One region of the Pseudalkalibacillus sp. NRS-1564 genome, then DNA from elsewhere that is predicted to be linked to it. Evidence: riboswitches for the same ligand, from Rfam matches in the RefSeq annotation. Region 1 holds a riboswitch; each other region holds the start of a gene.
What was found. A riboswitch is a leader RNA that binds a small molecule or an ion and turns the genes downstream of it on or off. The one in region 1 is predicted to bind S-adenosylmethionine.
Positions count from the first base shown of each region.

Region 2: linked by a shared signal. The riboswitch ahead of ACIFPW_RS17030 (sulfite oxidase-like oxidoreductase) and the one ahead of ACIFPW_RS14750 (homocysteine S-methyltransferase family protein) in region 1 are both predicted to bind S-adenosylmethionine.
Region 3: linked by a shared signal. The riboswitch ahead of ACIFPW_RS20765 (methionine ABC transporter ATP-binding protein) and the one ahead of ACIFPW_RS14750 (homocysteine S-methyltransferase family protein) in region 1 are both predicted to bind S-adenosylmethionine.
Region 4: linked by a shared signal. The riboswitch ahead of mtnK (S-methyl-5-thioribose kinase) and the one ahead of ACIFPW_RS14750 (homocysteine S-methyltransferase family protein) in region 1 are both predicted to bind S-adenosylmethionine.

Region 1 is NZ_JBITPM010000031.1:21,076-29,015, reverse strand. Features, by position in the region: gene ACIFPW_RS14775 (sensor histidine kinase) at 1-979, opposite strand, end outside; gene ACIFPW_RS14770 (four-helix bundle copper-binding protein) at 1,110-1,439, opposite strand; gene ACIFPW_RS14765 (F510_1955 family glycosylhydrolase) at 1,604-2,578, opposite strand; gene ACIFPW_RS14760 (YdhK family protein) at 2,703-3,278, opposite strand; gene murB (UDP-N-acetylmuramate dehydrogenase) at 3,437-4,360, opposite strand; gene ACIFPW_RS14750 (homocysteine S-methyltransferase family protein) at 4,801-5,850, opposite strand; SAM riboswitch class I at 5,930-6,039, opposite strand; gene ACIFPW_RS14745 (DUF3895 domain-containing protein) at 6,132-7,121, opposite strand; gene ACIFPW_RS14740 (bifunctional 2',3'-cyclic-nucleotide 2'-phosphodiesterase/3'-nucleotidase) at 7,243-7,940, opposite strand, start outside.
Region 2 is NZ_JBITPM010000038.1:34,359-42,298, reverse strand. Features, by position in the region: gene ACIFPW_RS17055 (ABC transporter permease) at 1-504, opposite strand, end outside; gene ACIFPW_RS17050 (ABC transporter permease) at 501-1,385, opposite strand; gene ACIFPW_RS17045 (ABC transporter substrate-binding protein) at 1,354-2,592, opposite strand; gene ACIFPW_RS17040 (hypothetical protein) at 2,870-3,172, opposite strand; gene ACIFPW_RS17035 (copper amine oxidase) at 3,200-4,252, opposite strand; gene ACIFPW_RS17030 (sulfite oxidase-like oxidoreductase) at 4,517-5,179, opposite strand; SAM riboswitch class I at 5,264-5,362, opposite strand; gene ACIFPW_RS17025 (hypothetical protein) at 5,423-5,611, opposite strand; gene ACIFPW_RS17020 (GNAT family N-acetyltransferase) at 5,583-5,888, opposite strand; gene ACIFPW_RS17015 (GNAT family N-acetyltransferase) at 6,084-6,515, opposite strand; gene ACIFPW_RS17010 (GNAT family N-acetyltransferase) at 6,613-7,176, opposite strand; gene ACIFPW_RS17005 (LysE family translocator) at 7,281-7,817, shown strand; gene ACIFPW_RS17000 (3-hydroxybutyrate dehydrogenase) at 7,877-7,940, opposite strand, start outside.
Region 3 is NZ_JBITPM010000047.1:11,152-19,091, forward strand. Features, by position in the region: gene leuB (3-isopropylmalate dehydrogenase) at 1-344, shown strand, start outside; gene leuC (3-isopropylmalate dehydratase large subunit) at 372-1,778, shown strand; gene leuD (3-isopropylmalate dehydratase small subunit) at 1,794-2,384, shown strand; gene ilvA (threonine ammonia-lyase) at 2,381-3,391, shown strand; SAM riboswitch class I at 3,524-3,633, shown strand; gene ACIFPW_RS20765 (methionine ABC transporter ATP-binding protein) at 3,813-4,835, shown strand; gene ACIFPW_RS20770 (methionine ABC transporter permease) at 4,828-5,496, shown strand; gene ACIFPW_RS20775 (MetQ/NlpA family ABC transporter substrate-binding protein) at 5,520-6,359, shown strand; gene ACIFPW_RS20780 (L-lactate dehydrogenase) at 6,413-7,363, opposite strand; gene ACIFPW_RS20785 (carboxymuconolactone decarboxylase family protein) at 7,615-7,917, shown strand.
Region 4 is NZ_JBITPM010000044.1:11,084-19,023, reverse strand. Features, by position in the region: gene ACIFPW_RS19615 (ABC transporter permease) at 1-718, opposite strand, end outside; gene ACIFPW_RS19610 (sugar ABC transporter ATP-binding protein) at 774-2,039, opposite strand; gene ACIFPW_RS19605 (ATP-binding cassette domain-containing protein) at 1,987-2,283, opposite strand; gene ACIFPW_RS19600 (sugar ABC transporter substrate-binding protein) at 2,280-3,413, opposite strand; gene mtnA (S-methyl-5-thioribose-1-phosphate isomerase) at 3,410-4,474, opposite strand; gene mtnK (S-methyl-5-thioribose kinase) at 4,475-5,686, opposite strand; SAM riboswitch class I at 5,801-5,937, opposite strand; partial or broken gene ACIFPW_RS19585 (carbon-nitrogen family hydrolase) at 6,024-6,804, opposite strand; gene ACIFPW_RS19580 (pyridoxal phosphate-dependent aminotransferase) at 6,913-7,940, shown strand, end outside.

The DNA of each region.
Region 1 (7,940 bases):
TCACTTTCTCTCTAATCTGATGAATTAATGGACATAAATCGACTGATTCACGATCAATCGAAAACCCTTGTTGATCCATTTGGGCCATATCAAATAAATCTCGAACGAGCGAGGTTAAGTTTTCGGATTCTTCCTTAATAACGGCTAGATAAGTGTTTCTCTCGTCGGATGATAACGCTTCTCGCTGAGCAATGTCAGCGTAGCCGTTAAGATAAGTTAATGGTGTTCTGAGCTCATGTGCAATATTAGCTAAAAAATCACTGCGGTCGTTTTTTAATCGTAGCAAATCGTCGGACAAGCTCTGGATCGCTTTGGCTAATTCTCCTAATTCGTCGTTTCGATCTACTTTTAATGAGACATCATGATTCCCTGTACTCATTTTCTGTGTGGCTATTTTCATATCAATCAATGGGCGTGTAATGATTCTTGAAAGATAAATAATTGTAATAATGGTAAGGAAGAGTGCTAGTCCACTAATAATCAAAAATTGGGTCGTTAAGTGGTCTCGTACGTCGCGAATACCTTGTGTATCAAGAATCATATACACGTTTCCAACAAGCTCATCATCAACAAAAATCGGAGAACCAGTTGTAACAAAAGGTTCTTTACCCCAATCTCCTTCCACAATAGCTCCTGTTACAGGGAGTGTATTTGAGGAAGCAATATTTTCTTCAATAGTAGGCATGACTTTATTGGAATGAACAAGGATGGTATTCTTTTCATCTGTTATGACTACCTGCGTCTCAGCTTCAGATTCCATAAGTGCAACGTGTTCCATTGTCTCACGATCGAAATGCTTCGCTAGTACATCTCTATGGCTATTCCCTCTTGCTAGAAGGGCATCTGTTTCTGCCATAATGCGTTCGTTTAAAAAACCGAAGTACAGCACCATGAACAAAATACCTTCGAGTAATAAGATGCTTATGAGAAAAAACAGACCTAATTTTGTCGCTAATTTACTTTTCCTTTTTATTCTCATGTCTTTCTCCTTTATGAACAGCTAGTGTAACAGTATTATATCGAGAAAGTGTGCAGGGTGTCTGCATTGTACAAAACAGCTGCATAAAAAAGAAGCCTGTCTAAGTAAACAGACTTCCTCACTATCTTGATTATGATGCTAATTTCTTGCATTCTTCTGCACATTTGAAACAAGCTTCAGCGCAATCTTGACAATGTTTGTGATCATGCTTCTTACATTCATTACCACAAGCTTCACAAATGGTCGCACATGCTGTGGCGAGTTCAGCAACAAATGGTGTTCCTCTCACGAGAGCTTGTTCGAGGTAACCGCAAATATCAGAGCATTCTCTGTCCATGCGAATACATTCCGCCATCATATTGACATCGTCTTCTTTTAAACAAGAATCGTAGCAGTGATTACAGGCTGTCATACATTCATGAAGTGTTTGAATAACCGATCCATAATTTTCATGTGACATTCGTTCATTCCTCCTTAAAAGTTAAGTACACTGTCATATTTTCCTATTTGATCCAGATTAAACGTCATTAGCAAATAAAGTTGCAGGATAGGAAATTTCATTATTTCTGCACAAATTCTTGATAAAAGAAGGGAATAGAATACGGATTCTTCTCTGAAATCAACTTATTTCTTGATTTTCCCTTCATTGATTAAAATAGTCCAAGATTTCCCATTGTCAGTTGTTTGATAAAGACTACCACTTATTGAATGAAAGACAATCTCATCCTTATTTTGTGGATTAACTGTAACATAATCAATGGTGTCTAAAGTTGGATTAGGCATAGTCACTTCTTCCTCTTCACCGTCTTGCAATGATTGAACAATGAGCTGATTCCTAGGTTCCTGCACTGCATAAATAAAGCGATCCTCTAGAAAAACCATTGTGCTAACAGCTACTTCTTTCGTGATTCGAGTAAACGACTCACCTTGATTACGAGAGAGATATAACCCGGAAGGAGAGGTTATAGCAACAAGGTTCGAGTTACTTGGATGAGTGAATAACCCACTTATTTGATCGGGAGTTCCTTTTAACGCCACATCCACCCACTTTTTAGCATCCTCGCTATAATAGACGCCTATTTCCATTTCGCTATTTCTTTGTTGATTTACTGCATACATGGCGTTCGTTTCATATCCCACAGCTAAATAATGAAAATCAGATTCGCCTTGAAAACCTAGCTTTTCTAATGTCTTGCCTCGGTCTGTACTTTTGATTAATCCAAGTGGATTTGGTAACGCAGATCCTTCTCCAGGGTGTCCACTACTATAAAATCCATCAGCTACAGCTTGGAATCCCATATAATCATTTTTGTTTGTTGTGGCTTCGTACCAGATTTGATTATGATAAATTAGAGGACCGTCGTGAGTAGCCACTAGCAGTTCATTACGGTTACCGGGATAACCGATCCCGTGGACATGATCGATTTGGTTTCTATCAGCTTCTTTATAAATGGCAGAGTTACTGATGGATGCGAGATTTGCTTGTTTTTGTCCTGTATCATTTGATTGATTTTCATTTAGTGACGATTGATCATTTTGACAAGCAGATATTATTACAGTGAGAATTAAACCTATTGTATAGAGCGATATTTTCTTCAAAACTTTTCATCCTTTCTACTTGTATGTGACGATAGCGTTAGAAAATCTAGTGGAAGAACGGCAGATATTAGTGAACCTCTTTAAAATAACCCGAACCTAACCAGTTCGGGTTATGAAGGGTCAATTATTCAGTTAGGGTTAATTCGTCTTCCGTTACCCATTTATGATTCGTTACTTTTTCGCCACCAGTTGTTGGTGTGTAGTCGATCATATATACGGTAGTTTCTGTAGCGGATTCGACCGTTGCAATCGCACCTTCCATTCCTTCCATATGAGAAGCCATTAATGTTACTTCAGTTCCTGATGGAAGTGGAGCTTCATCTGGATCTTCCAGTTCTTCATGAATGACCCATTTATGATTTTCTACGGGTTCTCCGCCATCTTCAGGGGTGTAAGTTACAACATAAGCTGTCGTATCATATGCCCCCACAATAGTTGCTTCTGCACCTTCCATTCCTTTCATATGGTTCGCTTCAATGATCGCCGTGCTACCTTCTGGATAAGTCGGATCTTCAGACTTTTGTAGCTCTTCAGGTACCTCAGCAGAGCCTGAATGATTCATCCCTTCCATATTACTTTCAGAGTTTGCCTCTGTGTTATTAGAGTTTTCATTTACTTGTTCATTGTTGTTTGCACAAGCAGCAAGAATGAGCGCCATTGATAATGTTATTACACCAATCAATTGAGTTTTACTTTTCATGATAGTCCTCCTCTAGTCTTTGGAATTGTATGCCAATATCTACTTTATCCGTAAAGTATGCACTTATTGTGCAGATTTCATTTGTTCACAGATTTATCGAATATCGGTGAAAGAACACTAAAAGGCCGCTCTTACAGAAAGAGCGGCTGTCATGTGAATTATGGTTTTTCAGGTGGTTCCCCGATGACGCGAACTTCACGTTCAAGATCGACATCAAACTTTTCTTTTACTGTTTGCTGCACATGATGAATCACGTCCAGATAGTCAGTCGCTGTCGCATTATCGATATTTACAATAAAGCCAGCATGCTTTTTGGAGACTTCAGCTCCACCGATTCGTGTACCCTGAAGCTGTGAGTCCTGAATGAGCTTACCAGCAAAAAGGCCAGGAGGACGTTTAAACACACTGCCACATGAAGGGTATTCTAGCGGTTGCTTTGTTTCACGTTTTTCCGTTAAGTCATCCATGATTGCTTTAATATCCTCATACTCTCCAACTTTAAGCTCGAAAGTAGCTTCAAGGACAAGAAGACCATTTTCTTCTACATTACTATGACGGTAAGATAAATCAAGTTCATCAGCTGTCAATTTAACGAGCTTTCCTTCCTTTGTTACAGCAAGAACGCTTTCGAGACAATCCGCGATTTCTCCACCGTATGCTCCTGCGTTCATATAAACAGCTCCGCCGACAGATCCTGGGATTCCGCATGCGAATTCGAGCCCACTTAGTTTGCTGTCACGAGCAAATTCAGAAGCATCAATAATACGTGCACCAGCTTGAGCAATAACTTTTTCTTCTTCTTTTTGAATGGCTTTTAGTGACGAAAGATTCAGGACAATTCCTCTAATGCCTCCATCTTGAATAATAACATTAGAGCCTTTTCCTAAAATGGTTAATGGATAGTTAGATTGATAGGCGTACTCAACTGCTGCTCGTGCGTCCTCTAGCGTGTTAGGAAACACAAGGACATCCGCACATCCACCCATTCTTGTATACGTATGTGCATTTAATGGCTCATTTATCTTCAGTTCCGCACTGGGTAAAATGGAGCGGAGTTCATTTAATACATTTTGATTATTCATAGGCTACCTCGCTTATAAAACAGTTCGTTTTCATTGTGGTTTGAGTTCAATAATGTTTCATGGACATATTCAAACACATTTAAAATAATAACACAACTACTTGATAAATATGATGTTTTTCATAAAAGAAGCCTTTAATTCGAAAAGAATGTTAATTGGAAAGCAACTTATATAGCGGAAAAATCAATCTCAGACATCGTGATTGGAAAAATGCTGTTATCCTATCAAATGCATAAATCATTGTATTCGTTACTCTTCTACAGATACTGTTACTAATCGTCGCCAACGTTATCAAAAATAATCAGCTTATAGAAAAAATGTAGTAGATATAATATCCTATGTATGAATGTATTTTAATACTGTAGTACAGGTGTACAGATAGGGTTTTTGGTAAAAAAACAACAACCGGAGAAATTAAGTTCTCCGGTTGTTGTTATAAATTAGGCCTTTGTTCGATAAGCCGTATTGTTATCTTTCAATGTCTCATCCGTTCCAAACAAAAAGTGCTTTTCCATATTTGGAGAATATACCGAGTTTACAGTTGTTCTGCCAACTGTTTCAGCCACCTCTCGCAGCATACTTGGAGAAGCCCCGCAACAGAGTCCCAAGTAATTGACCCCAACCAGCTGTGCCTCCTTAGCCCATTCCGCTAGTTCATAGCGATTGCAATAAAGCGGGTCTAAAGAGGTTGGAAAGGTCGTCTCTGTTGGCAATGTACACGCACAGCCACCGTCTGGTAAGTTAAAGAATGTTGGGTGTTCTTCTGTTGTACGATAAGGGATTGGAAGAGCACCAACATAGCCGTTAACAGACTGTCTAATTTTTTCAATGTAAGGCTGCATTGTGGCAGGCCCTCTAAAACAATTCATGCCAACAACTAGTGCACCTTGCTCTTCTAATAAACGGCAAGCTTCCTCAACCGTATAGCCGTCCCTTAAAATGTTCTCACTCATAAGTCCGAGTGTAATCACAGCTTGAAGACCTTGCTTTTGAATCTCTTCTAGCGCTATTTTGGCTTCTTCATAGAAGTAGAAGGTTTCGCCGTTGATGAAATCAACGCCTTCTTCTTTGCTCCATTTCACCATTTCAGCAAAAATTGACCGAATTTGTTCCTTACTTTCCTCATCTTCAGGATCAAATAAGTTTGTATTTGAAATGTTTCCAGCAACTAGCGCTTCTTCTTCAGGGTGTTCCTTCGCAACTTCTTTAGCCAGGCGGATGGCTTGTCTATTGAGCGGTTCTAACAATTCTTCTTTTCCAATAATCCTCATTTTCTCTCGGTGACCATTATACGTAAAAGCAAGTACGACATCAGAACCTGCAAGCATATAATCACGATACGTTTGTTTTAGCGCTTCAGGGTTGTCTAGGGCAACTTCGGGTACGAATGATCCTGCTTGTAAATAACCACGACGCTCTAGTTCAAATAGATAACCTTCCCCGCAAATAACTGGACCATCTTGCAATCGTTCTTCAAGTGTTCTTTTCATGTGTAACAGCTCCTTTTCTGGATAAAATAAAAAACCCTCTTCTTAAACAATAAGAAGAGGGTTTGCTAACATAATCCTCCTCTTATCTTCCAGGTGATATCACCTGTAGGATTTGGCACCAGCTTCAACTGAAGTTGAAAGGTTGCCGGGCATCATAGGGCCTATTCCCTCCGCCGCTCTTGATAAGAGTGTTGATTTAATTTTTGAACATGTGTGAAATTATAGACCGGTTAACTGGAAATGTCAATCACTTATCTGATAATTACGAAATGTTAGGATATTCACTTACTTTTCAAACGATAGATGCGATCTTCACGTCCTATCGGCTCGACTGACATTGATCCAGATGCAACAAATGAATCGAGGTAGGTACAAACAGCATAATAAATTTTTGGTTTCTTTGTGGAGTATCTCTTGTCTTGTACCTTTCCTTCCTTAATCAAAAGCTCACAAATCATTAGGGCGCTTTCCATACCTTGCTGAATATAGGAGTCTATCGCTTCCTGTGTTGTAAATGAAAGGTCCCCTACAAAATAGGTTTCCTTAGGTTTCTGGCTTGTCTTTTCTTGTAATGGTTCTTGAACTTCTTCCGCGAACAAATCAAAGGAACCTTGTAATTCCTCTTCTGATTTCGGTTCTTCCTGGTTGCTTTTCGGTTTGACTACTTGTTCTACAGTGTTGCTCCCTCTTTGAAAAGCTTCTTGGTCTTCACGATAAGATCTGATTAAACTGTTTAGCCGTTTTTCTTGTAGATCTAGTAATGGAAGATTTAATGAAAGTGGCTGTTCAATGTCTTGTGGAAGGTTCAATCCTTCAGGAATGTCGTATGTAGGATAGCCGTTCTGTCTTTTCAACAGTAGCTCATCCAACTCGTAATCTATTTCCATAAATCCCTTCACAACTTCTCTCACAATGGAAGCGGGTAATCCGGTATGCTCTTCGAAATGATTTATCCCGAAACGCCGCGTTTCCCCTGTTTTTGCATGTCGAACAACATATTGATACCGTAAAGAGCGACCGCACTCACATTTCAAATCATCTGAAATGAAGCCTGCATCGATGTAATCTTCTAGTATCCAATCATCAAGCAGCATCCTGATTTCTTCATCCGTTGCTCCACTTGGAATCATCCGGCCTTTACTTCTAGCAATGACATTCGCGAAAGTCGTTTTCTTACCGCGTTTAAGAAAATTCATTACATACGTTTGTTGTTCATTTGTCAGATCTGAAAAAAGCTCATCTCTTTGGGTGCTTGTCAGGCTTTGTGTCATATAAATCCCTTTCTGTACGATAGTAATGCCATTATATCAGTAAATATTCCACTATTGTTTGCATAGGATAAATTCTTAAAATAAGAAACGCCAATCCTGATGAATTGGCGTGAATTCGTTCTTAACGATGGCGGCCGTGCTCGCCCTTATGATTATGATGATGCTTTTCTTTTTTCTGTTTCGTTAAGTCGAGTGTATATTTAGCGAAACCATTTTCTGTTTCATCAACAAAATGAATCGTTTGAATGCTTTCCGCATAGGTTTTGGCTCGTAACGAGGATTCAAAAGTGACGTTCAGTTTCTTCTTATTGACTGTGTGAAATGACCAGTTCTGATCAGCTGTTGGATTAATTGTCTTGTTTTCAAGAATATAGTCAATTAAAATTTGTCTATTCTCATCAGGTGAATCAATGACAATATTCGAACCGTCTAAGTGCGGGAAATGCCCACCGCCTGTTGCTCTGTAATTATTTGTAGCGACGATAAAGAACATATCTTTCGTTACCTTTTCTCCGTTGTATTTTAGCGATTTAATTCGATTCGCATCAGCATTTACTACACTCCCACTCATATCATATTTCGCCGGTTCAGTAACATCGATTTGATAGGTAACGCCATCAATCACATCGTAGTTATAAGAAGGGAAATCAGGATTAATTAAAGGCTGTTCCTGTTTATCTTTTTTGTTGATCACATTAAATTGGCCTGCTGACATTTCAAGCCAATCCTTCAGTTCGTCACCATTTAACAGCACCGCTTTCAGTGTATTCGGATATACGTAAAGATCAGCTGTGTTTTTAATCGCAATGTCCCCAGCAG
Region 2 (7,940 bases), on a different contig from region 1:
TAGACTACTTCCCATTCTCTCATAGCCTGCCCTCATGACACGAATGGCATAAGGTAGCGTAGGAATCAAATGAACAATGACAACGCCTATCATCTTATCTGCTAAGCCAAATTGTATCATCGTAAATTGAAGCCCCATTGCGAGTAAAATGCCAGGTATTAAAATAGGGGATAGCAATAGTCCCTCAATAATGGATTTTCCTTTAAACGTATAGTGAGAAAGAGCCCTGGCCGCTGGTATCGCGAGCAAAATATTTAATATTACAACTAGAAGAGCAATCTTGAACGTTGTAACAATTGATTCGATTAATGAAGGATCTTTCATAATGCTACGCCACGCATCCAAACTTAGTTCGTTTGGAAATAACGCAGGCCACCTCCACCCTTCGGAGACGCTTTTCATTCCTATTGTTACAAAAGGTAGGATGAATAAAATAATAAACAAAACAAACACGAAACTAGTTGCTAACTCTCTTTTCCCTAAACGCTTCAAAAATAACCTCATCTGTTTCTCCCCTTTATCATTCTAAGCCTATGTTTTTGCACAGCTCCGATTGAAAAGGTCGCAAGAAGAAGGGCGAGCACTCCTGGAAGAAGCATAGCAGAAAATGCAAGTGGTCGCTTGCTCCAATCCCCATCATAAAACCATTCGTACGCTCTAACTGGTAACATTTCTGGTCGTGTGACACCTAATAAATATGGGATTTCAAACGCAGAAGCAACAAATGCTAATAAGATTACTGCTGTTTCGATGAGAATCGGGAGTATCCAGGGTAGTTCAACGGTTTTAAAAACATCCCACTTACTTCCACCTAGCGTTCGAACGACTTCAGAATAGCGATGATCGATCTCATAATAAACAGGCAACAGCATGAGAATTACAAAAGGAACTTCCTTCCAGACATATGTTAAAATGATCCCCAACCCAAATTTCTCTTGAACAAGAACTAGAAAATTCCCTCGACTCTCTAATACTCCAATTTGATAAAGTAGAGAAGAGAACAGTCCACTTTGCGAGAAAAACAAAAATACTAAATAACCTGCAACAAAATGAGGAATTAACATCGGTATCCATACAAGTATCTTCAACGTTGAATCTTTAAATAACTCATATAACATTCTAGTCATTACTAATCCTATCACTAACGATAGTAAGGTGGACAGGACGGCAACTCGAAACGTTAATTTAAGGGAATGAAAAAAAGCATGATTACTAAAAAGTTCCGCGTATGTTGCAATAGTCCATTCCCCATCTATTGTTTGAAAACTTTGAGCTACCGCTGACCACATTCCATGCCCTACAAGTAGCAATGTAACCGCAATCGCAGGTAATAAATATAAACGTAATTTCCACTTATTGCTCAATAACCCGATTCGCCCATTCATTATTAATCCACTCCGTGTAACCTGTATCTAAGTCTGGTAGCTTATATTCATTTAAAACCTCTGTGGAAAGTACGCTTTCTCCCCGGTCAAGGTTACCAATAATCTTCTGATCCTCTTCACTCAATTTATCGAAATTTAATACCGTACCTTCCCCCCACATTGTAGGATCCATTTTAGCTATTTGAGCTTCTGGCGATTCAAGAAAATCAATAACTGTCATAGCTCCCTCTGGATTCGGACTATTAAATGGAATACTGAGATAGTGTGTATTTGAAACCGATCCAGGATCTTTTAGAACAAATGACTTCGTGCTTTCAGGAAACGTCCCATTTTCAATTAAACTTTCTGCTCTTGCTTCGTTAAAGCCCATAGTCATTAGGATTTCCCCCTGACTATAAAGCGTATCAAGTTTAGTCAATGATTCAGGATAAGTTTCACCATTACGCCAAAGATCAGACTTTATATCATCAAGATAGTTCCACACGTATTCTTCGGAATCTTTAATAATTTCTTTGTTAAATTCCTTTGCCAGAAGACCCGACTCTTCGCCTGAACCTTTTATGAGTAGGTGCTTCACGAACGTATTACCAGTAAAATCCGAAACGTTAGGATACGTAAACTTCCCAGGATTATCGTGAATCCACTGCTTTAACTCCTCAAGTGTACTTGGAGGTGTATCGATCTTGCTCGAATCGTAATGAAAAACATATTGAACATTTCCCCACGGAGCTTCTAATCCATCAATTTCCGTCCCTTGATCATATTCAGCATTCTGATCCTTTGATCCAATGTATTCTTGAAAATGAGGCAGCTTCTTTGAGAAAGAACCTAGTAATAAATCAGCATTCTTAGCATTTTTGAAGTTTGCGCCATTGATCCATATGACATCAATTGTACCTTTGTTTTTATTTGCTTTTTTCTCTGTTAAAAGTTTTTGCATAAATTCTTCGGTATTCATCGGCTGACGATTAAGCGTAATATCATACTCCTCTTTTAATCTTGGTGCTGCCCATTCATCAATGTACTGATTAATGCCTTCATCTCCTCCCCACATAAAGAGATTTACCTCTGTTCCATTAGAAGAGGATACGATTTCATCCCACTCCTTTGATAACACCTCTGTTTTACCAGTTTCATTGGTTTCACTATTCCCACATGCAACAATAAAAAGTAGCGTTGCGAAAATAAATGTAAACTTTCGCTTCATCTAATTTCCCCCTCATATAAACTATCCTAGCAACTGAAAGACATATTTGACGAACTTGATTGTGTTTCATAGTCAGGCATCATCTATTTTCCCATTATCAGTATACCTTTTTTATAAACATGATGCTGTAACGCTCCTTACATCTCAAACTTTATTAAAACCATTTCCTATAGCGTAAGTACGACAAGTTCATTGTCCTTTTCACGAAGAAAAGCAATAGCCACTTTGGCTATTGCTTTTCTAGCGGGTATGTTAGGCTACCCTATCATCTATTCCCTTAGCTTTTCTGCATTTTTCTACGAACAATTACGCCAGTTGCAGCCATAGTTGCAAGAATGGCTGCAACAATCCATTCGATTGGCATTTGCTGTTCAGCTGTACCACCCATACCTGTTTTAGGCATATCAGTTGGCATAGCTTCCATAGCGAATTTGTCCGGGAATTGGTTTACGAAAGCACCAGAAAGTCCCTTTGCCGGCTTATACATATGAGCATAAGCTTCACGAACCGAATCATAAGCTGCATCGTAGTCTTCCGTAGTGTAGCTATCAAACGCAGATATTAATTGATTCACATGCATTTGTAAACCTTCAGATAATGGTCCCGCTTATAATCTACCTTCAGTTGCTGTTTCAAGAAAACTTGAGAAGTCTGCACGATAGTCTTCCAGCGCTTTTAGTGCTTTTTCTTGAGCAGCTTCATCTTCAGCTCCTGTCGCTTGAACATATTCTACAAAGTTACCGATATGTCCAGACCACATTTCTTTAAATTGATTTCCTGCTTCTTCACCATATACAGAAGTTATCGCAGCAGCTAGATCATCCGTATTCTCGCTTAGTGCAGCTGCAGATGCATCAAAGTCTTCTGATCCGTCGATTCCGTTCTGCATTGTCATCATTGCAAGACCAGCATGTTCAGATAATAAATGACCTAATGTTGCACGAAGATCAGATGCTGGTGTTACGGCTTTTGTGTTCTCGAACTTGTCTGGGAACTGATCAGTAATGGCACCAGAGAATCCTTTAGCCACCATTTGCATGTGAGCAATCGCTTCACGTTCTTTCTCGTAAGCCATCTCATAATCACCTGCTACATAGCTATCAAATGAACCAATCAACTGATTAATGTGAGCTTGAAGTCCTTCAGACAATGTTTCAGCTTGAAGTCGTTCTCCTGTTGCATTTTCCAAGAAATTAGAGAAATCTTCTTTATAACCATCTAAGCTATCTAAAGCTTTTTGTTTTGCATCTTCATCTTCATTACCTGTTGCTTTCACATAGTCAACGAAGAAACCGATATGATTGCTCCAAATTTCATTAAATTCAGCTCCTGCTTCTTCACCATAAACGGATGTAATCGCAGCTGTAAGGTCTTCCGTGTTTTCACTTAAGGCACCAGCAGAAGCTTCAAAATCTGCAGAACCTTCAGCTCCTTTTCTCATTGTTTCTACTGCAAGATAAGCATGCTCACTTAGTAAATGGCCAAGATCAGCACGAAGATCAGCACCTGGTGTTTCTACTGTAGGCTTGTCCATTTGCTGGTCGTGGTCAGAGGCAAATGCTCCAGCAGTTGGTATTAAAAGTGAAAAGCTAAGCGGAACAATTAATAGTCCCTTTTTCCAATCGATCACTTTCTTTTTCATATTCTTGTTCGTATTCATTTTCAAATCCACTCCCCTTAATTTTGATTTACACTTAGCTAACGGAGGGAAGATCCATTTAGATCATTCTTTTTTAAAATTCTTCTCTTTTTTTAATTACCAGAGAATAAAAAGTCAGCAAAACCCACACATACTAAGGTTCTGCTGACTTTCAAGTTTTAACTATTTTTTTATAGATATGATGATATTTAGAATGTGATAATAAACTACCTTTTCCTCAATCAATTCTATATGTGTTAATCACGCCCGCTTTTTTAAGAAAAATTAATCAAACTCTTTTTTCTCCCATTCATCTTCCGGTAGTCCCAAATCCTCTCCAGAAAACCTTTCTTCTTTAAATGGATCGGCATGGTTATGAAATCCGTTTTGTTCCCAAAAACCAGGTTTGTCTTCATTGATAAATTCTATACCTCTGATCCATTTAATACTTTTCCAGAAGTAAAGATGCGGTACAACTAACCTGAGAGGCCATCCGTGTTTTGCCGTTAATTTCTCTCCATCGACTGAGTGGGCAAGAATAACATTATCTCTCATTAAGTCAGTGAGGTGAATATTCGTTGTATAGTTATAGTCACCATGTAGCATAACATGGTTCGTTTTCGGTACTATCCCATATGCGTTCATAAAATCCTTAATCAAAACCCCTTCAAAAGTATTATCAAACCTAGACCACCTTGTGACACAGTGAATATCACACTTTACTTTCTTCTGTGGTAAGGCAAGTATGTCGCTATAGGAAATGATCACTTCCTTATCAATTTCTCCAAATACACTTAGGTTCCATGTCGACATCTCATACACAGGTACATCACCTTCATGTAGAATAGGGAACCTTTCTGTAAGTACTTGCCCCGGTGGCAGACGATCACCATACTTTTCACTTGCATCTGGAACTTTCATTTTGCGAATACGGTCAGCTTTTTTCAAATTCTTCACAACCCGTCTCTCATTTATTGAATCGTCTAAAAAAACTCTTCCTAACTAATAAGGAAGAGTTCGCTTCAGAGCTCTTCCTTATCTCTCAGAGCATAGACTCTGCTGGATTTGGCACCTTGTCTATCAGGTTGCCGGGCATCAAAGGGCCAGTCCCTCCGCCTCTCTCAATAAGGAAATTAAAAATCTAATTTTGATTCATTCTATCGGTCTATTTAGTATTTTGCAATTATTGTTTTAAACGAGGTTTTTCTTCATTTCAACAAATTGAAATTCTCCCCCATTGGTTTGTTGCATAAACAGATGAGTGATTTGAAATCCAGCCCTTTGATACACTTTTATGGCTCGTTTATTAAATTCAGCTACTGCCATTCCAAAGGAAGTTGGACGATACAATTCAACTGCTTTTTGAAGGCCAGCCTCCAAAAAAAGAAAAGCCTTCTCCTTTTCCAACATTATCGGGACACATTCCTAGGCCAATTTCTATATGGTTGTCTTCATGCTCATGAAAACTAAAAAAACCAATAAGATGATCCCTATGGTAGACGCTCCAATAATTTTCATTGCTGGCTGCATCTTCCCGGAACTCTTTTAGATCTTCAAGATCCTCGTCCATATTATAAAATGAGTATAGCCCATCATAGTTCCACGAGATAATTCGCTCGACTTCTTCTTGACTTATTAACTTAAATTGATATACCAATACTCTCCCTCATTTCTGTGTGATTGAAAAGGAAAAGCCCCATGCTGGGAAATGCATGGGGCTCACACTTTATATTTTAAGGGGGCAGGAACCGGGGAAGTCCCTGCAAAAATAGTGTAGCAAGTTCCAAGGGCATGATGATTGATTATGAGTTGTTTTTCACATTCTTTTAATAAATGAAAAGAAGCTGGACAACTATTTATAAACCATGATCGTTTGAAGTTCTCGAAATCCAATGTCTTTATAAATGTATTTCGCGAAGTTAGAGGAATACACATTCAAACGAATTTCCTCATATCCCTGTTCTTTGAAGTTTTCAATACTCGCTTGAACGAGCTGCTTAGAATACCCTTTCCCACGAAACTTTGGAAAAACAAATACATCATAAATGAACCCATGCTTGCTTTCTGTAAAATAATCCGTGTTTTCTCCAAGTAATACCCAGCCAGCAATTTCCCCTTCGTCGCGATAAATGAGGTGGTAACCACCTCGATCAAGAATGGATGATACAATTTCAAGTGCTTTCTCTTCTTTTACGATACCGGGATTTGTCGTTCCTTCATTAACAGATTGAATGGAATTCGACAAAATAAAATCTCTTTCTTCTATCGTCGCTCGTTCGATCACATAGTTTCCCTCCATCATCAAAATCATTCATTACTCGTTTATTCTTGATGCAAGAACCTTATTCCTCCCATAAGTAAGATGCATATTCTTACCAAATTTATTTTTTTGTTAAAGCATAGACGCATGTATCAGTTAGTTTACTGCCATCAATTGAGACATGGTCGTTTCGTAAAATAGCCTCAAGTTGAAACGATTGTTTCTCGGCAATTCGCCGACTTCGCCAATTTGTCGCATTACAACGAATTTCTAGCCTTCTAGCGTTTAGCTCTGAAAAGGCGTAATCTACAATGCCTTGGACCGCTTCAGACATATAGCCTTGACCAGCGTATCTAGAATCAATCCAATAACCGATTTCAAATTTACGAACGTTCCAATCTATTCGATGTAACCCTGAGGAACCGATAAAATCACCCGTCTGTTTATGGAAGAGTAATAGTCGAAGATCCTCCCGCTTTAAAAACGCTACGTGAGATTCGCGGATATTCGCTTCAACATCTTCTTCCATTTGATCTATATGTGCGAAAGGCATCCAGGATTTAAGCTCTTCTAACGAGGCATCAATTGATTGATGAACCGAAGCACCATCCCCAGGTAGTGGAGAACGTATATGTAAACGGTCAGTGCTAAATTTATTTGGTATATCAAGTAAAATGGGTTCCATGGAACTATTCCTCCAACAACACTAAAAGATGTCAGAATTATATCATTAATGAGAAACCTGTCAAGTTATTGGTCTTTTCCGGCCAATGTCCCGCTACCATCTAATTGAAATCGAGAGACGAATTGACGGATCACTTCACGAGGATATGGTTTTCTTGCCCTCTCTTCAGGACTACTTGTACATATTGCTGCTACCTTAGGAATTTCTGCCGTCCTTTATCAATCCTCTCTCGCCTTTTCGATTGTTACCGCGGGGCAGCTTACTTACTTTTCATGGCATATGAAGCTTTTAAAGATAGCGGATCCGCAGCTAAACCCCTAAGTCAACCTAGCAGACCTTATTTTTCTTTATATCGAAAAGGGATTGTTATGAATATTTTAAATCCAAAAGTCTCTTTATTCTTTCTCGCCCTTCTTCCACAGTTTGTAAACCAGCAGGCGAATTCATCCGCTCTTCAAATGTTAATTTTAGAAGGGGTTTTCATTCTACAAGCCTTTCTTATCTTTAGTGCAATAAGCTTTTTTGCAGGAAAAATCGCATTCTATGTCGTAGAAAATCATGCCCTAGCTAGAAAATTCAATCTTGCAAAAGCTTTATTGCTTGCTTTAATTGGTCTTCAAATAGCCTTTAGCGATCAATAAAAAAGCAGCGCTTCTCATTAGAAAGCGCTGCTTTAATATTTTTTTAGTAAAATCTAAATTTACTGAGCTGTATAGCCACCATCAATTAGTAGGGCTTGACCTGTAATGCTCTTCGCTGCATCA
Region 3 (7,940 bases), on a different contig from region 1:
CAGGATCACTTGGAATGTTGCCTTCCGCAAGTCTTCGTAGCGACGGTTTTGGAATGTATGAACCAGTACACGGTTCAGCGCCAGACATCGCAGGGAAAAATCTTGCGAATCCACTGGCGATGATTTTATCAAGTGCAATGATGCTGAAGTATTCATTCGATATGAATGAAGAAGCGGAGTCAATCGAAAAGGCTGTGAAAGAAGTACTTGATGCCGGATATTATACGAATGATCTTGCAAATGGCTCGCCGAAAGCACTTGGGACAGACGCTATGATCAAGAAAGTGATTTATCAATTAGAAGAAGCGGATGCCACAGCAGGCATCATGGAAGCATACGCTTAATGACAAACAGGTAAGAGGAGGATGGGTGTGGAGCCGAAAACGATTATTGAAAAGATTTGGGATAAACACGTTGTGCATGAAGAAGAAGGTAGCCCGGATCTCCTATATATAGACTTGCATCTTGTTCATGAAGTAACTTCTCCGCAGGCATTTGAGGGTCTGCGGATGAATAATAGAAGTGTAAGAAGACCAGATTTAACCTTTGCTACTATGGACCATAACGTTCCAACCATTGCACGTCATATTATTAATGACCCTGTATCAAAAGTTCAAATGGAGAAGCTTGAAGAGAACTGTCATGAATTTGGAGTGGAAATCGCCGATATTAATCATCCAGATCAAGGGATTGTTCACGTCATTGGTCCTGAGCTAGGCTTAACGCAGCCAGGAAAAACGATCGTTTGTGGTGACAGTCATACCTCAACACATGGGGCGTTTGGTGCCCTTGCCTTTGGGATTGGAACGAGTGAAGTAGAGCATGTTCTTTCTGCTCAAACGCTATGGCAATCAAGACCCAAAACAATTGAAATACGTGTGAACGGACGCCTTGGTTCTGGGGTGACAGCTAAAGATTTAATTCTTGCTGTTATTGCTAAATTTGGTGTTAATGCAGGTACTGGCGCGGTTGTGGAGTACACAGGCGAAGCGATTCGAAATATGACAATGGAAGAACGTATGACTGTTTGTAACATGTCGATTGAAGCTGGCGCAAAAGCAGGGCTTATTAGCCCAGATGAGACGACCTTTTCCTATTTAAAAGGAAAAAGACATGTTCCAGAAGATTTCGATCGAGCCGTTGTTGAGTGGAAAGAGCTCGCATCTGATCCAGGGGCAACGTATGATGAAGTGCTCGAAATTGGAGCTGACGAAATCGAGCCACAAGTAACATGGGGGACGAATCCTTCAATGGGATCTTCTGTTTATGCTCGCGTTCCTTTCCCTGAGGATTATGCAGATCCAGGTGACCAAAAAGCAATTAAGCAAGCACTTGCCTATATGGATCTTAAACCGGGAACACCTATTCAGAATATAGATATTCAATATGTTTTCATCGGATCGTGTACGAATTCACGATTAAGTGATCTGCGCTCAGCTGCTGATATTGTTCGTGGTCGAAAAGTTCATGAAGGTGTGACAGCTCTCGTAGTACCTGGATCTAAATCAGTGAAGGATGCAGCTGAAGCAGAAGGGTTAGATACAATCTTTAAAGAAGCTGGGTTTGAGTGGCGAGAAGCAGGATGTAGCATGTGTCTTGCGATGAATGATGACATTGTTCCACCAGGCGAGCGCTGCGCGTCTACATCTAACCGTAATTTTGAAGGGCGTCAGGGGAATGGCGCTAGAACACATCTTGTCAGCCCAGCTATGGCTGCAGCTGCTGCCATTGAAGGCCGATTTACAGACGCTAGAAAAATAAAACCTCTTGTAGTGTAAAAGGAGTGAGACGTCCTGGAACCGATTAATAAATACAAAGGGATCGTTTATCCCCTTGAGCAGGTTAACGTAGATACAGATCAAATTATTCCGAAGCAATTTTTAAAGAGAATTGAACGGCAAGGCTTTGGTCAGTTTCTTTTTTACAATTGGCGGTTTGATGATGATGGTCAACCGCGTGAAGATTTTAATTTGAACGAACAACAATACCAGCATGCTTCTATTCTAGTGTCGGGTAAAAACTTTGGGTGTGGTTCATCAAGAGAACATGCTCCATGGGCCCTTCTAGATTATGGTTTTCGAATTGTCATTGCGACAAGCTTTGCTGATATCTTTTATAACAACTGTGTAAAAAACGGTATACTTCCTATCGCTCTTGATCAAGAAACGATCTCGGAGCTTTTTCAAAAAGCAAAGGATGGATACGAACTTAGCGTAGACCTAAGTAAACAGCAAGTAATTGATGGAGAAGGACTAAATGCGTCGTTCGAGATCGATCCTTATTGGAAAGAAATGCTGTTAAATGGATGGGATGAAGTATCTCGAACTTTATCTCTCGAAGATAAAATTAAATTATATGAAGAAAAACAACTTGTAGGAGAGTGAATGACGTTGGGAATTACCAGGAGAAATATAACGTTCATGTCGTAAAAGCAATGGAGAATTTGCTGGAAGCCGTCCACAGGACCCCGCTTCAGCAGTCGACAACGCTTAATGATTATACAAATAAAGATGTCTTCATGAAGATGGAAAACCTTCAACGAACGGGTTCCTTCAAACTTCGAGGTGCCTATAACAAAGTTGCGTCGCTAACGGATATTGAGGCAGCGCGAGGGATTGTTGCTGCATCGGCTGGAAACCATGCTCAGGGAGTGGCGCTTTCTGCTAGAGAGCGTGGAATTAAAGCTAAGATTTATATGCCCGTCCATACACCGACAAGCAAAATTGATGCGACGCGATCTTATGGAGCAGAGGTTGTTCTTGAAGGAGAATCGTATAACGAAGCGTTTAGTGGAGCGGATCGTGAGCGTGTTGAGAAAGGGGCCACATTCGTTCATGCTTTCGATGATCCTGAAGTAATGGCAGGACAGGGAACGGTTGCACTCGAAATGATGCAACAATGTCCTGACTTAGATACGATTCTCGTACCTGTTGGAGGTGGAGGATTGTTAGCTGGAATGGCGATGGCGATTAAGTCGTTCTTTCCTCACGTGAAAATCATCGGAGTCCAGGCTTCTGAAGCATCTGCGACATGGAATCGATTTAAAGGTACTGGTCCTCTTGTCCTTCAATCTGTCAAATCGATTGCAGACGGTATTTCTGTGAAAGAAGCTGGAAAATTAACTTTTCCAATTATTGAAGAGCTTGTTGATGATATGCTAACCGTGTCAGAAGTAGAAATTGCTGCAGCGATTGTCTTTATGCTTGAGAGACACAAAACGCTTGTAGAAGGTGCGGGTGCTGCATCGATAGCTGCTGTCTTATGCAAGTCAAATCGTTTAGAAGGTAAGAGAATTGGTGTTGTTGTTAGTGGAGGGAATGCGGATCTTGCGAAAATATCCCTTTATAAACAACTTTCTCAACGAGCGAAAACCATCAGGCGAATAAGCTGATGGTTTTCTAATGGGATTCAAAGTATATATTTTAGATTATTCCGACTTTTTGCTCAGTAATTGACACTCATAAAGTACCATGCTAGAATTCATTTAGCACTTAACCACAGTAAAGTAATAACAACTATATATCTCTTATTCAGAGAGGTGGAGGGACTGGCCCTATGAAGCCCGGCAACCGTCAAACGACTCGTTTGAAAAGGTGCCAATTCCTGCAAAGCGATTGCTTTGAGAAATGAGAGGAAGACATCGATTTATCAAATGCCTTTCTGCTCAAAGCAGAAGGGCATTTTTTTACTTTACTATACAAAGTGATAAGCGAATTAGGCTTCTAAGTGCACAGAAATAAAGAACAAAGGCATGGGACTGAAGTCCTTTTTCAGGTAGCTGATCATGCAAATGCATAAAGGATGTGAGACATGTGATTGAGCTTAAAGGCATTAATAAGACCTTCTTTTCGAAATCCGGGAAGGTGGAAGCCGTTAAGGATGTTAACCTTGAAGTCAAAAAAGGCGAAATATTTGGTGTTATTGGCTACAGTGGTGCTGGGAAAAGTACGCTAATTCGAATGCTTAACCTTCTTGAGAGACCTACTGATGGGACAGTCACAGTAGCTGGTAATAATCTATCTTCTCTTAATGGGAAAGATCTTCGTGCAGCAAGACAGGAAATCGGTATGATTTTCCAGCATTTTAATATTCTCTGGTCAAGAACGGTACGTGATAACATCGCCTTTCCTCTTGAAATATCAGGTGTTCCGAAAGAAAAGAGAATGAAGCGTGTTGATGAATTAATTAACCTTGTTGGACTCGAAGGTAGGGAAGGAGCTTATCCTTCACAGCTAAGTGGTGGACAAAAGCAGCGAGTGGGTATTGCGAGAGCACTTGCTAACAATCCAAAGGTTTTGCTTCGTGATGAAGCTACTTCTGCTTTAGATCCTAAAACGACGGATAGCATTCTAGAACTTCTGACTGAAATTAATCAGAAACTTGGCCTAACGATTGTCCTCATCACGCATGAAATGCACGTCATACGCAAAATTTGCCATCGTGTAGCCGTTATGGAGAATGGACGAGTAGTGGAGAATGGTTCTGTCCTTGAAGTTTTCCACCATCCACAGGAAGAGATTACGAAAGACTTTGTTAATCAGCTAAGCGAGCCTGAAGAAATGAAGGAATCGATTGCACATCTGGCAACGAGTCAGGATGGAGAACTTGTTCAGTTTACCTTTGTGAAAGGAAAAACAGGTTCACCACTTGTGACAGAGTTGATTCGTGAATTTGATGTGGAAGTCAACATTATTCAAGGGAAGATTTCTCATACACAGGATGGTCCTTATGGAAAACTTTCTGTGTTCCTTAAAGGGGAACCAGCTGTGGTAGAAAAGGCCTTGAATTATGTGCAGGCCCAAGGTGTTAAAGCGGAGGTGATTACGAATGACTGAATCGTTATTTCCTAACGTCAGGTGGGAATCTATGTGGGAAGCCACTCTACAAACAGCGTACATGACGGCAATTTCGGTTCTGGCAACGTTTATTCTCGGAATCCTCCTTGGTTTATTGTTGTTTCTAACAGGTAGAGGGAACATATGGGAAAACAAATTTGTGAATAGTATTATTGCCGGAGTCGTGAACTTATTTCGCTCCATACCATTTATCATTTTGATTATCTTGCTGATCCCTCTTTCGGTTTACATTATAGGGACGATGCTAGGTGCTAATGCTGCCCTTCCAGCCCTTATTGCAGGAGCAGCGCCATTTTATGCGAGGATGGTTGAAATTGCTTTACGTGAAGTAGATAAAGGGGTCATTGAAGCTTCTCAGTCAATGGGAGCATCCAATGGTTCGATTATTTTTAAAGTGCTTCTACCAGAAGCAATGCCAGCCCTTATTTCAGGGATTACTGTGACGGCGATAGCTCTTGTAAGCTACACCGCTATGGCTGGTGTTGTAGGCGCAGGGGGTCTCGGAAACCTAGCTTATCTTGAAGGTTTCCAAAGGAATAATCCTGATGTGACACTTGTTGCAACAGTATTGATATTAGTAATTGTTGCGATTCTTCAGGTTTGTGGAGACATTGCAACACGAGTAATAGACAAAAGATAATGAGGAGAAAAGGAGAGATTATGATGAAAAAGTTTTTATCGCTAATCGTAGTTCTTGCTCTTGCAGTGCTTGCTGCGTGTGGGAATAATGGCGGAAGCAGCGAAGGTTCTGGTGACGGTGAAGATTCGAAGAAAATCGTAGTAGGTGCCTCAAACATCCCCCATGCTGAAATTCTTGAAGAAGCTAAGCCGATGTTAGAGGAAAAAGGAATAGAGCTTGAAATTAAAACATTCCAGGATTATATTCTACCTAATAAGACGCTTGCAAATGGTGAATTAGATGCAAACTATTTCCAAACAATTCCTTATATGGACTTGCAAATGGAAGAAAACGATAATTATGACTTCGTGAATGCTGGAGGCATTCATATCGAGCCAATCGGTGTTTACTCACAGGATTACAAGAGCTTAGATGAGCTTCCTGATGGTGCTCAGATCATAATGAGTAACTCTGTTTCTGACCATGGACGTATGCTCTCATTACTTGAAGCACAGGGTCTTATCACATTAAAAGAAGGCGTAAAGGCTTCAGATGCAACGGTTGAAGATATTGCTGAAAACCCTAAGAATATTGATTTCAAAACAGATGTTGAGGCTTCACTGCTTCCGCAGATTTACCAGCAAGGTGAAGGTGATGCAGTGATGATCAATACAAACTATGCGATTGATGCAGGGCTTAATCCTCAAGAAGATGCCATCGCACTTGAAGATTCAGACTCACCATATGTGAATGTGATTACAGTAAACAAAGGTGACGAAGACAATGAAGCGATCAAGGCGTTAGTAGAAGTTCTTCATTCTGATGAAATTCAGAGTTTTATTGAAGAAGAATACGATGGCGCTGTTGTACCAGTAGACGAATAAGAAAGAAAAAAAGGTTCTCCGCCAAAACGACGGAGGACCTTTTTTTAATTATTTTAATGTTGGAAAACTGGCTTCATCGCTTCTTTTAACGTTTTTGCAGAATGGTGCAATTGGTCTAGCTCGGTTTGATCAAGGTCAAGTTCAATAATTTCACGAATGCCGTTGTTATTTACAATCGCGGGTACGCCAATATACAAATCATCTAAACCATATTCGCCTTCAAGTAACGTAGAGATGGTAAGAATAGAGTTTTCATTTCGAATAATTGCTCTTGTTAACCGTACGAGGCCCATTGCGATACCGTAGTATGTTGCTCCCTTACGATTAATGATATGATAAGCCGCATCGCGAACATTGACGAAAAGCGCATCAAGATCTTCTTTAGCCTCTGGTTTATCTTTAATAAGAGACATGATTGGTCGACTACCGATTGTAGCATGACTCCAGACAGGAAGTTCAGTATCACCATGTTCCCCGAGAATATAGCCATGTACATTTCTAGAATCTACATTAAAATAGTCGCTCAGTAAATAACGGAATCGAGCCGTATCGAGAATCGTACCTGAGCCGATAACCCGTTCTTTAGGCAAGCCTGAGAACTTCCAAGTCGCATAAGTAAGCACATCTACAGGATTCGTTGCAACGATAAAAATACCATCAAATCCACTTTCCATAACGCTTGAAACGATTGTTTTAAAGATCGCAGTGTTTTTATCAATAAGGTCTAAGCGTGTTTCACCTGGTGCCTGATTTGCGCCCGCTGCGATCACGACAATATCTGCGCCTTTGCAATCGGGATAGTCGCCAGCCCAAATTTTCATTGGAGCGCCAAAAGGAAGGCCGTGATTTAAGTCTCTTGCTTCCCCTTCGGCTTTTTCTTTATTTACGTCGATTAGTACAAGTTCGTTTACTAGTTCTTGATTCAATAACGAGAAGGCATAGCTTGTCCCTACAAATCCAGTGCCAATTAATGCTACGCGCGTTGTTTTTCCTTCATACATCATCTTCACCTCTGCTAGTAGATATTGTCTTCATAAGCATCATAACGTATCCGTTTACTTATTAGTGTGACATACATCACATGTAAACGCACTCATCCAAAAACAATTTAAAGAAAATGATGGATAGCTTTGTTACCCAATTCTCATACTAGTACGGATGATATTGAATAAAGGAGGCCTGTGTCTTGAAACAGGAACAGGAATTTAACAACTTTGCAGAAGCGGCGCTACATGATTATAAAGAAGGATTAGGAATGTTTACAGAGAAGATGCCGCAGTTAGCCAAGAAGTATTCGGCATTTACTGAAGCGTGTTTTAAAGATGGGGAAGTGAGTCAAAAGGAGAAACAAATGATTGCGCTCGGTATATCTATTTTTTCACAAGATGAATATTGCATTATCTACCATACGAAAGGTTGTCTTGATCAAGGATGTTCTGAACAAGAAATACTTGAAACGGTAGGAGTGACAGCTGCATTTGGTGGTGGCGCAGCGATGAGCCAGGCCGTTACTCTCGTACAGGAATGTATGAAAGATTTGAACCAACCGAAGCATTAATGAATTCGTGTTTCTACTATTTA
Region 4 (7,940 bases), on a different contig from region 1:
CAATTCTTGAAGCAAGAACAATTCCAGCAATTCCGGCAAACAGTCCGCTAAGTACGTAGGCGAGCATACGAAATCGTTGAACCGCAACACCTGATAATCTTGCAGCTTCTCGATTACTGCCTGTCATGTAGAGTAATCTTCCCGCTCGTGTATAAGTGAGAAAAAGGTGAACGAGAATGACGCAAACAATCATGAAAATCGCGGGAAAAGGAATACCCGCAATTTCGCCCTGGCCAATAAAAAGAAAAGATGGAATGAATTTGCCTGGGGCGGTTGTCCCGTCACTCATAGGCATATTGTTGTAAATGGAAAAACCTTTCGTATAAGTTAGTTGAATCCCATTCACGATATACATAACGGCTAGCGTTGCAAGAAGATCAGGGATTCTGATTTTAATTGTAATGAAGGCATTTATTAAGCCAATCACTATCCCGATCACAATAGGAATGAGTAGAGCGACGAGAAGTTCTTGCCGATACCAGACTAATGCAGATGCGCTCGCAACAGTAGCGAGACTAACGGTTGAGCCAACAGATAAGTCAAAACCTCCAACAATTAATGTAAAGGTAACACCGAGTGCAACGAGTGTCACAATTGAAATGGAGCGAAGGATATCCGCAAAGTTACTGTAAGTAAGAAAGCGATCGTTAAGAATAGTGAAGATGAGAATAAGTCCAACGATGACGAGTAACGTACCATATTTGACGAAAAAGCTGATCACTTTATCCTTGAATGGTGAGGCGATCCCTCTTGGGTTTTGTGTTTGTACGAGTTCAGCTGCTGATTTCAATCTTCCTACCTCCTGTAGCTGCTTGCATAATGGCTTCCTCTGTCATCTCTTCACCTGTGAGCGTGGCGGTAATTTCGCCATCGTACATGACAAGGATTCTATCTGATAGATCAAGAAGCTCTTCGATTTCGCTGGAAAAATATAAAACCCCTTTCCCTTGATCGGCAAGCTCTTTTATTAGAGCTATCACTTCGGCTTTGGCTTTCACATCAATGCCTTTTGTTGGTTCATCAAAGAGAAATACTTTCTGATCATCGTATAACCATTTTCCGATAGCTGCTTTCTGTTGATTTCCCCCACTGAGATGATGGATCGGTTCTTTAGGTGAAGCTGCTTTAATGCCGAGCTGCGTTATTTGCCTGGATGAATAATTTTCCTCTTTTTTTCGATTAAGGAATCCTCTGAGCGAATGACGCCGTAGAGAAGGGAGCGTTAGGTTTTCTGATAATGAGAAATCGAGTAGAATACCCGATTTTCTTCGCTCTTCTGGTACAAGACAAATCCCGGCTTTAATCGCGTCAGCTGGAGAGCGAAAGCGGTATGTTTGGTTGTTAATGTGAACACATCCTCTTGTATGCTTTGTTGCTCCAAAGAGGGTTAATGCTGTTTCCGATTTTCCTGCACCTACAAGTCCTGCAACGCCAATGATTTCTCCATGATTCAATAAGAAATTCACTGTTTTTCCAGTCTCGGGTATAAAGAGATTCTCAGCCCGCATTAAAGCATGACTCGTGCTCTTTGTTTGACGGGGTTCTTTTTTTCTAAGGGTTGATCCAACCATACTGGAAATGATCTCATCCGCTGAAACAGTTTTTGTTTCAGCGGAAAGATGAACTTTGCCGTCTCGTAAAATCGTAAAACGGTCGCTTATTTCTTCTATTTCTGGCATGCGGTGAGAAATGTAAATCATCCCCACGCCTTTCTTCTTCAGTTTGTTAATAAGATGAAATAATAGCTTTGTTTCCTCTACACTAAGTGGAGCAGTTGGTTCATCCAGGATCAAATATTGCGTCTCCTGTGCCATTGCTCGAGCAATTAAGATCATTTGTTTCTCTGACAGCGAGCATTCGCAAGCCAGTTTATCAGGTGTTAAAGTAATACCAAGAGAGTTAAGTAAATCTCTTGTTCGTTGCCGTTCTTTGTTAGAAGAATAGCGTTTGAAAGGAGATTTATTCATTGAGTCAGCCCAAATATTTTCAGAAACGGATAGGGTAGGAAACAAAGCCGTATCGACTTCTTGTACAACCATTCCGATGCCAGCTTTTTTTTGCATCGGAAGGTGTATGAATCGGTAGAGGTTCTCCGTTAAGTAAAATAGAACCGCTGTCTCGTTCATAGTCTCCACAAACCATTTTCATAAGCGTGCTTTTACCAGCTCCATTCTTACCGAGCAGGGCGTGCACTTCGCCTGAACGAATCGTTAGGGAGACGTTTTTTAATACAGGGATATTTCCGAATGATTTAGAAATGTTTTGAATGGATAACTCACTCATTTGCTATCATCCTGTTGCGTTAATTTCTCCATCCACGGAGAAATAGCTGCGTCAGAAGAGCCCCAGTCATCGACGTAATTGCCTAATTCACTCATTGAAATGGTTTCTTCTGGTAAATCAGATTGTTTTACTAGATGCGGATCAAGTGAGAAAATCTCTGGCGTTTCTTCTCCAGCAATTTTCTGATAAGCAAAACGTACTTGAACACGTCCTACTTCCGCCGGATCAGTAGCGGCAGATGAAAGCCATGGGCTATTATCCTTTTGCATCATTTGGAGATCTTCGTCACTCATGTCGATGCCGTAAACTTTGATTTCTTCTCGACCAGCTTGCTCAATGGCACGAGTAGCGCCTTTCGCAAATTCATCCCATGGGGCAAATACAGCATCAATATCACCTTTGTTTGGATATTGCTTTAGAATAGTTTCCATTTGGGTTTGGGTGTCAAGTGCTGTATTAGCACTCGCGGTCCCGAACTTAGCGATTTCATTGATTTCTGGATAGCGTTCCTGGAAGGCCTCATAAATTGCATTTCGTCGCTCCATGGGCGCGAATCCTCCCACCCATACATAGACAATATTTCCTTCGCCATTTAAATCTTGAGCAAGCGTTTTTAATGTATTCCATGCAAGACTATAATCATCTTGATCAATAACCGTTACACCTGGCACGTTAATATCGCTATCAAACACAACGACAGGTATGCCTTTATCAACAGCTTTTTTCACTCCAGCTTCGAGTGCATCTGCTCGGCCATGATCAATTAAGATCGCATCGACTTTTTGGTTGATGGCTGTATCAAGGTGTGTAGCCATTTTGGAAAGGTCATTATCAGCATTATAAACTTGAACGCTTCCGCCAAATTTTTCAACCTGATCTTCAACTCCTTTTACGTACTGGGAAGAAAATGTACCGAGGGATGCTTGCATAATCGCTGCTAATTTGATAGGTTTTTGAACTTCTTTTGGAATGTCTGAAGAAACTTTAGACGTTTCTTTACCTGTGTTCGCAGTTGCCTCACTTGATTCCGTATTGCTTGCTTCTGGTGCACTTACGGCATCTTGCTCACTCGTACAAGCTGCAAGCACGACGAGAAGAAGAATGGATAAAATAAGTCCTAAGCGTTTCATGAATGTACCTCCGTGTTTTTAGCGTGTGGGAAAGCAAGATGAGCAAGGTTTTCAGCGTACGGTGTTCGAACGATACCGTGCTCCGTAATGATTCCGTTAAGTAATTCATTTGGCGTCACATCAAAAGCAGGATTAAATACACCAATGTTTTCAGCTGCAACACGTTCACCTTTATAGTGCGTGACTTCTTTCGGGTCTCGCTCCTCAATCGGAATCGCTTCTCCGTCAGGGATCGAGTAGTCAATTGTTGAGATGGGGGCAGCAACATAAAAAGGAACGTTGTATGCTTTTGCGATATGGGCGAGGCCGAGCGTACCAATCTTATTAGCTGTATCACCATTTGCAGCAATCCGATCAGCACCAACAATTACTGCAGCGATTTTCTTTGTTTTTAATACGTGAGCTACCATACTGTCTGTAATAAGCGTAACGTCAATACCTGCACGCTCAAGCTCCCATGCGGTTAATCGAGCACCCTGTAGAACTGGTCTGGTTTCTGTTGCAATTGCAGAGATGGAGAGACCGTTTTCCTTTGCCAGATGGAGAGGCGCAAGAGCAGTCCCGTATTTTGCTGTTGCGATCCCACCTGCATTGCAGTGTGTGAGGATGGTATCCCCATTATTTAATAGCTTCAGACCATGTTCTCCGATACGCTGACAGACAAGTTCATCCTCTTTATGGATAGTAAGTGCTTCGTGCAGAATAGCTTCTTTCATTTTTTGAACTGTTGGTAAGGAAAAGCTAGCTCGGATGATGCGATCGATCGCCCAAGAGAGATTAACTGCAGTGGGACGAGAGGAGGCAAGATATTTTCCTTGGTTGACTAGCGCTGTTTTGAACGCTATTGCTTCGTTTGTTTGAACATGCTGACTCCAAAGAACAAGACCATACGCTGCGGCGATTCCAATGGCTGGTGCTCCGCGGACCACAAGGGCAGAAATGCTATTCCAGACATCCTCGATTGCCGTTTGCTTAAGGTAGATCTCTTGTTGTGGAAGATGCCGTTGATCGAGGAGTAAGAGATGATCACCTTTCCACTGGAGTGATGAGATAACAGTCATTTAAATGACCTCCTTGATTGCTTTAATGTATTGTTCAATCGAAGTGATGCTTTTTCGGTCTAAAATAAGTTTTTTTCCAAGGGTAAGCGCCTTTTTTTCCACAGCGAGTTTTACTCTTGGATCACTGATCGTCTCGATCTCTTCTACATGAGCAAGTCCAATCGTTCTTCGGATGATTTTACAGCCGGAAAATCCAATGCTATCGACAAAAATAGATTGTAGAAGAGCGTCTAGGTATCCTCTCGAATAACGATTATCTTCTGAGAGATGGTCGTCCCATAATGATCGGAAAGTAGATTCAAATACGTTCCAAACCTCGGTAGTGACGCCAAATAAATAAGCGAGGTATCCTTCTTTCTCTTCTTCTGATCTATGGGCCTCCTGCGACAGGATACTAAGCGCAATATTGGCGATAAAAGCACCGACATCAAAACCAGCTGGCCCATAGAAAGCAAATTCTGGATCGATTATTTTGGTTGAGCTTTCCGTAACAAACAGGCTACCTGTATGTAAGTCCCCATGTATCAAAGCTTCTCCTTTTGTTAAAAAAGAGTGTTTGAGGGAGGCCACTTCAGTGAGGAAATCGTCATCTTCCCACAGCGATTCAACATCTGCTCGAAGCTCTTCTGTAAAGGCATTGCTTTCGGCATTGTAGAAAGGATCTGAAAATACGAGGGTTTCTGTTATGCCACATAAGTCTGGATTACTAAACCGTTTGGCAAGCTCTTTCTTATTTGCCGAACCAAGACCGTAGTCAGAAGTGAAAAAGAGCGTATGAGCGAGGTAGGTACCGACGTTTCTTGCAAGTTCAGGATATATACGTCCTTCAATAAGTCCTTTGCGTAAAATAGTGTGCGTTGATAAATCTTCCATAACCGTTGCGGCTTTTTCAGCGTCATGCAAATAAACGATTGGAGAAAAGTCAGGAACGAGCGAGTGAGCTTGCTTGAGCGCCTCGCTTTCAATTCTGGACCGATCAAGTGTAAGCGGCCAGGATTCGCCAACTACTTTGGCATAAGGCAAGGCTTGTTTGACGATCCAGGATTGTCCTGTTTTCTTGTGTTGAACATGAAAGACATAATTTAAATTGCCATCGCCAATTTCCTTTACATGAACGGGAGCGGTGCGATCCAAAAGCTCGTGATGCTCTAAAAATTGCACAACTGTTTCGCTTGTAAACGGTGTGTACCCTGAAGTGATCTGAATACCCATGTAAAATTCCCCTTTCAACTATTTATGGTTGTTGTATTGCATGAAGATCGGAATTTCGGCATAAAAAAAGCCTCTTTCCGAAGAAAGAGGCTTGAAGACAGAGATACTTCACACCTCTTATCTTCCAGAATGAATATCATCCTGTTGGAAGTAGCACCGTGCCATTTAAGTCATGGATTCATCTGGACTTAAAAATAGGTCGGTTGCTGGGCGTCATAGGGCCAAATCCCTCAGCCTGCTCTTGATAAGAGAAAGTTTATGAAATTATTTTACAATTTTTTCGCTTGAAATGTATGTTACAGAGAAAGGAACATGTTTGTCAATAATATTTTGAATATTATTTATAAATATCTGGACGTCGATCTTCAAAGATAGGAATGCGACTCCGGATTGATGACATTTCCTCTTCGTCAATAGAACCTGTTAAAATAACTTCTTCTTCTCCTGCTTCTGCGATAATTGTTCCCCACGGATCAATGATCAATGAGTGTCCTCCAAACGTATTATCAGGATCTGCCCCGACACGATTACAAGCAATCACGTAGCACTGATTTTCAATCGCGCGACTGATAAGTAATGCTCGCCAATGATCGGTGCGTTGCTTTGGCCATTCTGCTGGTACGAACAATACTTGGGCACCTTCAACTGCATGAAGGCGAAGCCACTCAGGAAAGCGAATATCATAACAAATGAACCCGGCACATGGGAGTTCTTCAAGTGTGAAATGACTTTTTTCATTTCCAGAAACGAGGAATTTCTCTTCATTCATCAAACGAAACAGGTGCGCTTTGCTATACTCATGAACGAGCTGCCCATCTCGATTGAACACAAGCATGGTGTTCGTTACTTCGCCGTTATGATGCTTAGCGATGGAGCCCCCGACAATATTTACGTCGTTTTTTTGCGAGGCGAGATAGAAAAGCAATCGACTTTTCTGCATCAGTATCTCCAATTTCATCAAGACGAGATAAATCATAACCTGTGGACCACAATTCTGGTAAAACGATGATATCTGGTTTGTCACTCACCGCCTTAGAAACAAGCTCTTCAACTTTAGAGAAATTCTTTTCTGGATTGCCAAAAGCAATATCAAATTGCAACAGGGCAAGGTTTTTCATTGATTTGTCCTCCTTACATGTTTAGAAATTGACCTTTACATGGTTGTGTATCCAAGATAACATAACTTATTAGAATTTCTCGAAAATTTTAACAGGATGTGATTCCATTTGAAACAATTTCAAACTTCAGATGCACTTAAACGTTTACCAGAACAATTTTTTGCGAAGCTTGCTGGAAAAGTGAACCGTTATGTAGAGGCGGGATATGACATTATTAACCTTGGCCAAGGAAATCCTGACCAGCCGACGCCTGCGCATATTATCGAGTCTTTGCAGCAGGCAGCTGAAAACCCTGCATACCACAAGTATCCGCCATTTAAGGGACAACCTTTTCTGAAACAAGCCGCGGCTGACTTCTATAAGCGAGAGTTTGGTGTTGAGCTTGATCCGGAGAAAGAGGTAGCCGTCCTTTTTGGTGGAAAAGCTGGCCTTGTAGAAGTCAGTCAATGTTTGTTAAATAAAAGTGACGTGGCGCTCGTGCCAGATCCTGGCTATCCTGATTATTGGTCTGGTGTTGCGATGGCTGAAGCGGATATGCAAATGATGCCGTTACTTGAACAAAATGATTTTCTGCCTGATTATAGCGCGATCCCAGAGAGTGCTCTTGCAAAAGCAAAGCTCATGTTTTTAAATTATCCAAACAATCCTACCGCTGCTGTAGCAACGAAAAGCTTTTTTGATGAAACGGTTAGGTTTGCGGATGCCAATGACATCTGTGTCGTTCATGATTTTGCTTATGGAGCGATCGGATTCGATGGAGAACGTCCTAAAAGCTTTTTGGAAACAGAAGGTGCTAAAGATGTGGGAATTGAGATTTATACTCTTTCCAAAACGTATAATATGGCAGGATGGCGTGTTGGGTTTGCTGTCGGAAACCCATCTGTAGTGGAAAGCATCAACCTGCTTCAGGATCATTTCTACGTTAGTTTGTTTAGTGCAGTGCAAGAAGCAGCTGCAGAAGCTTTACTAGGTTCACAGGAATGTGTTGAGAACCTTCGCCAAACGTACGAATCTAGACGGAATGTATTGATACAGGGGCTTCACGATATTGGCTGGGATGTAACCTCTCCTGCGGGGTCATTTTTTGCCTGGTTAAAAGTACCTGAATCATTTACTTCAGAGGGATTTGCGGACTA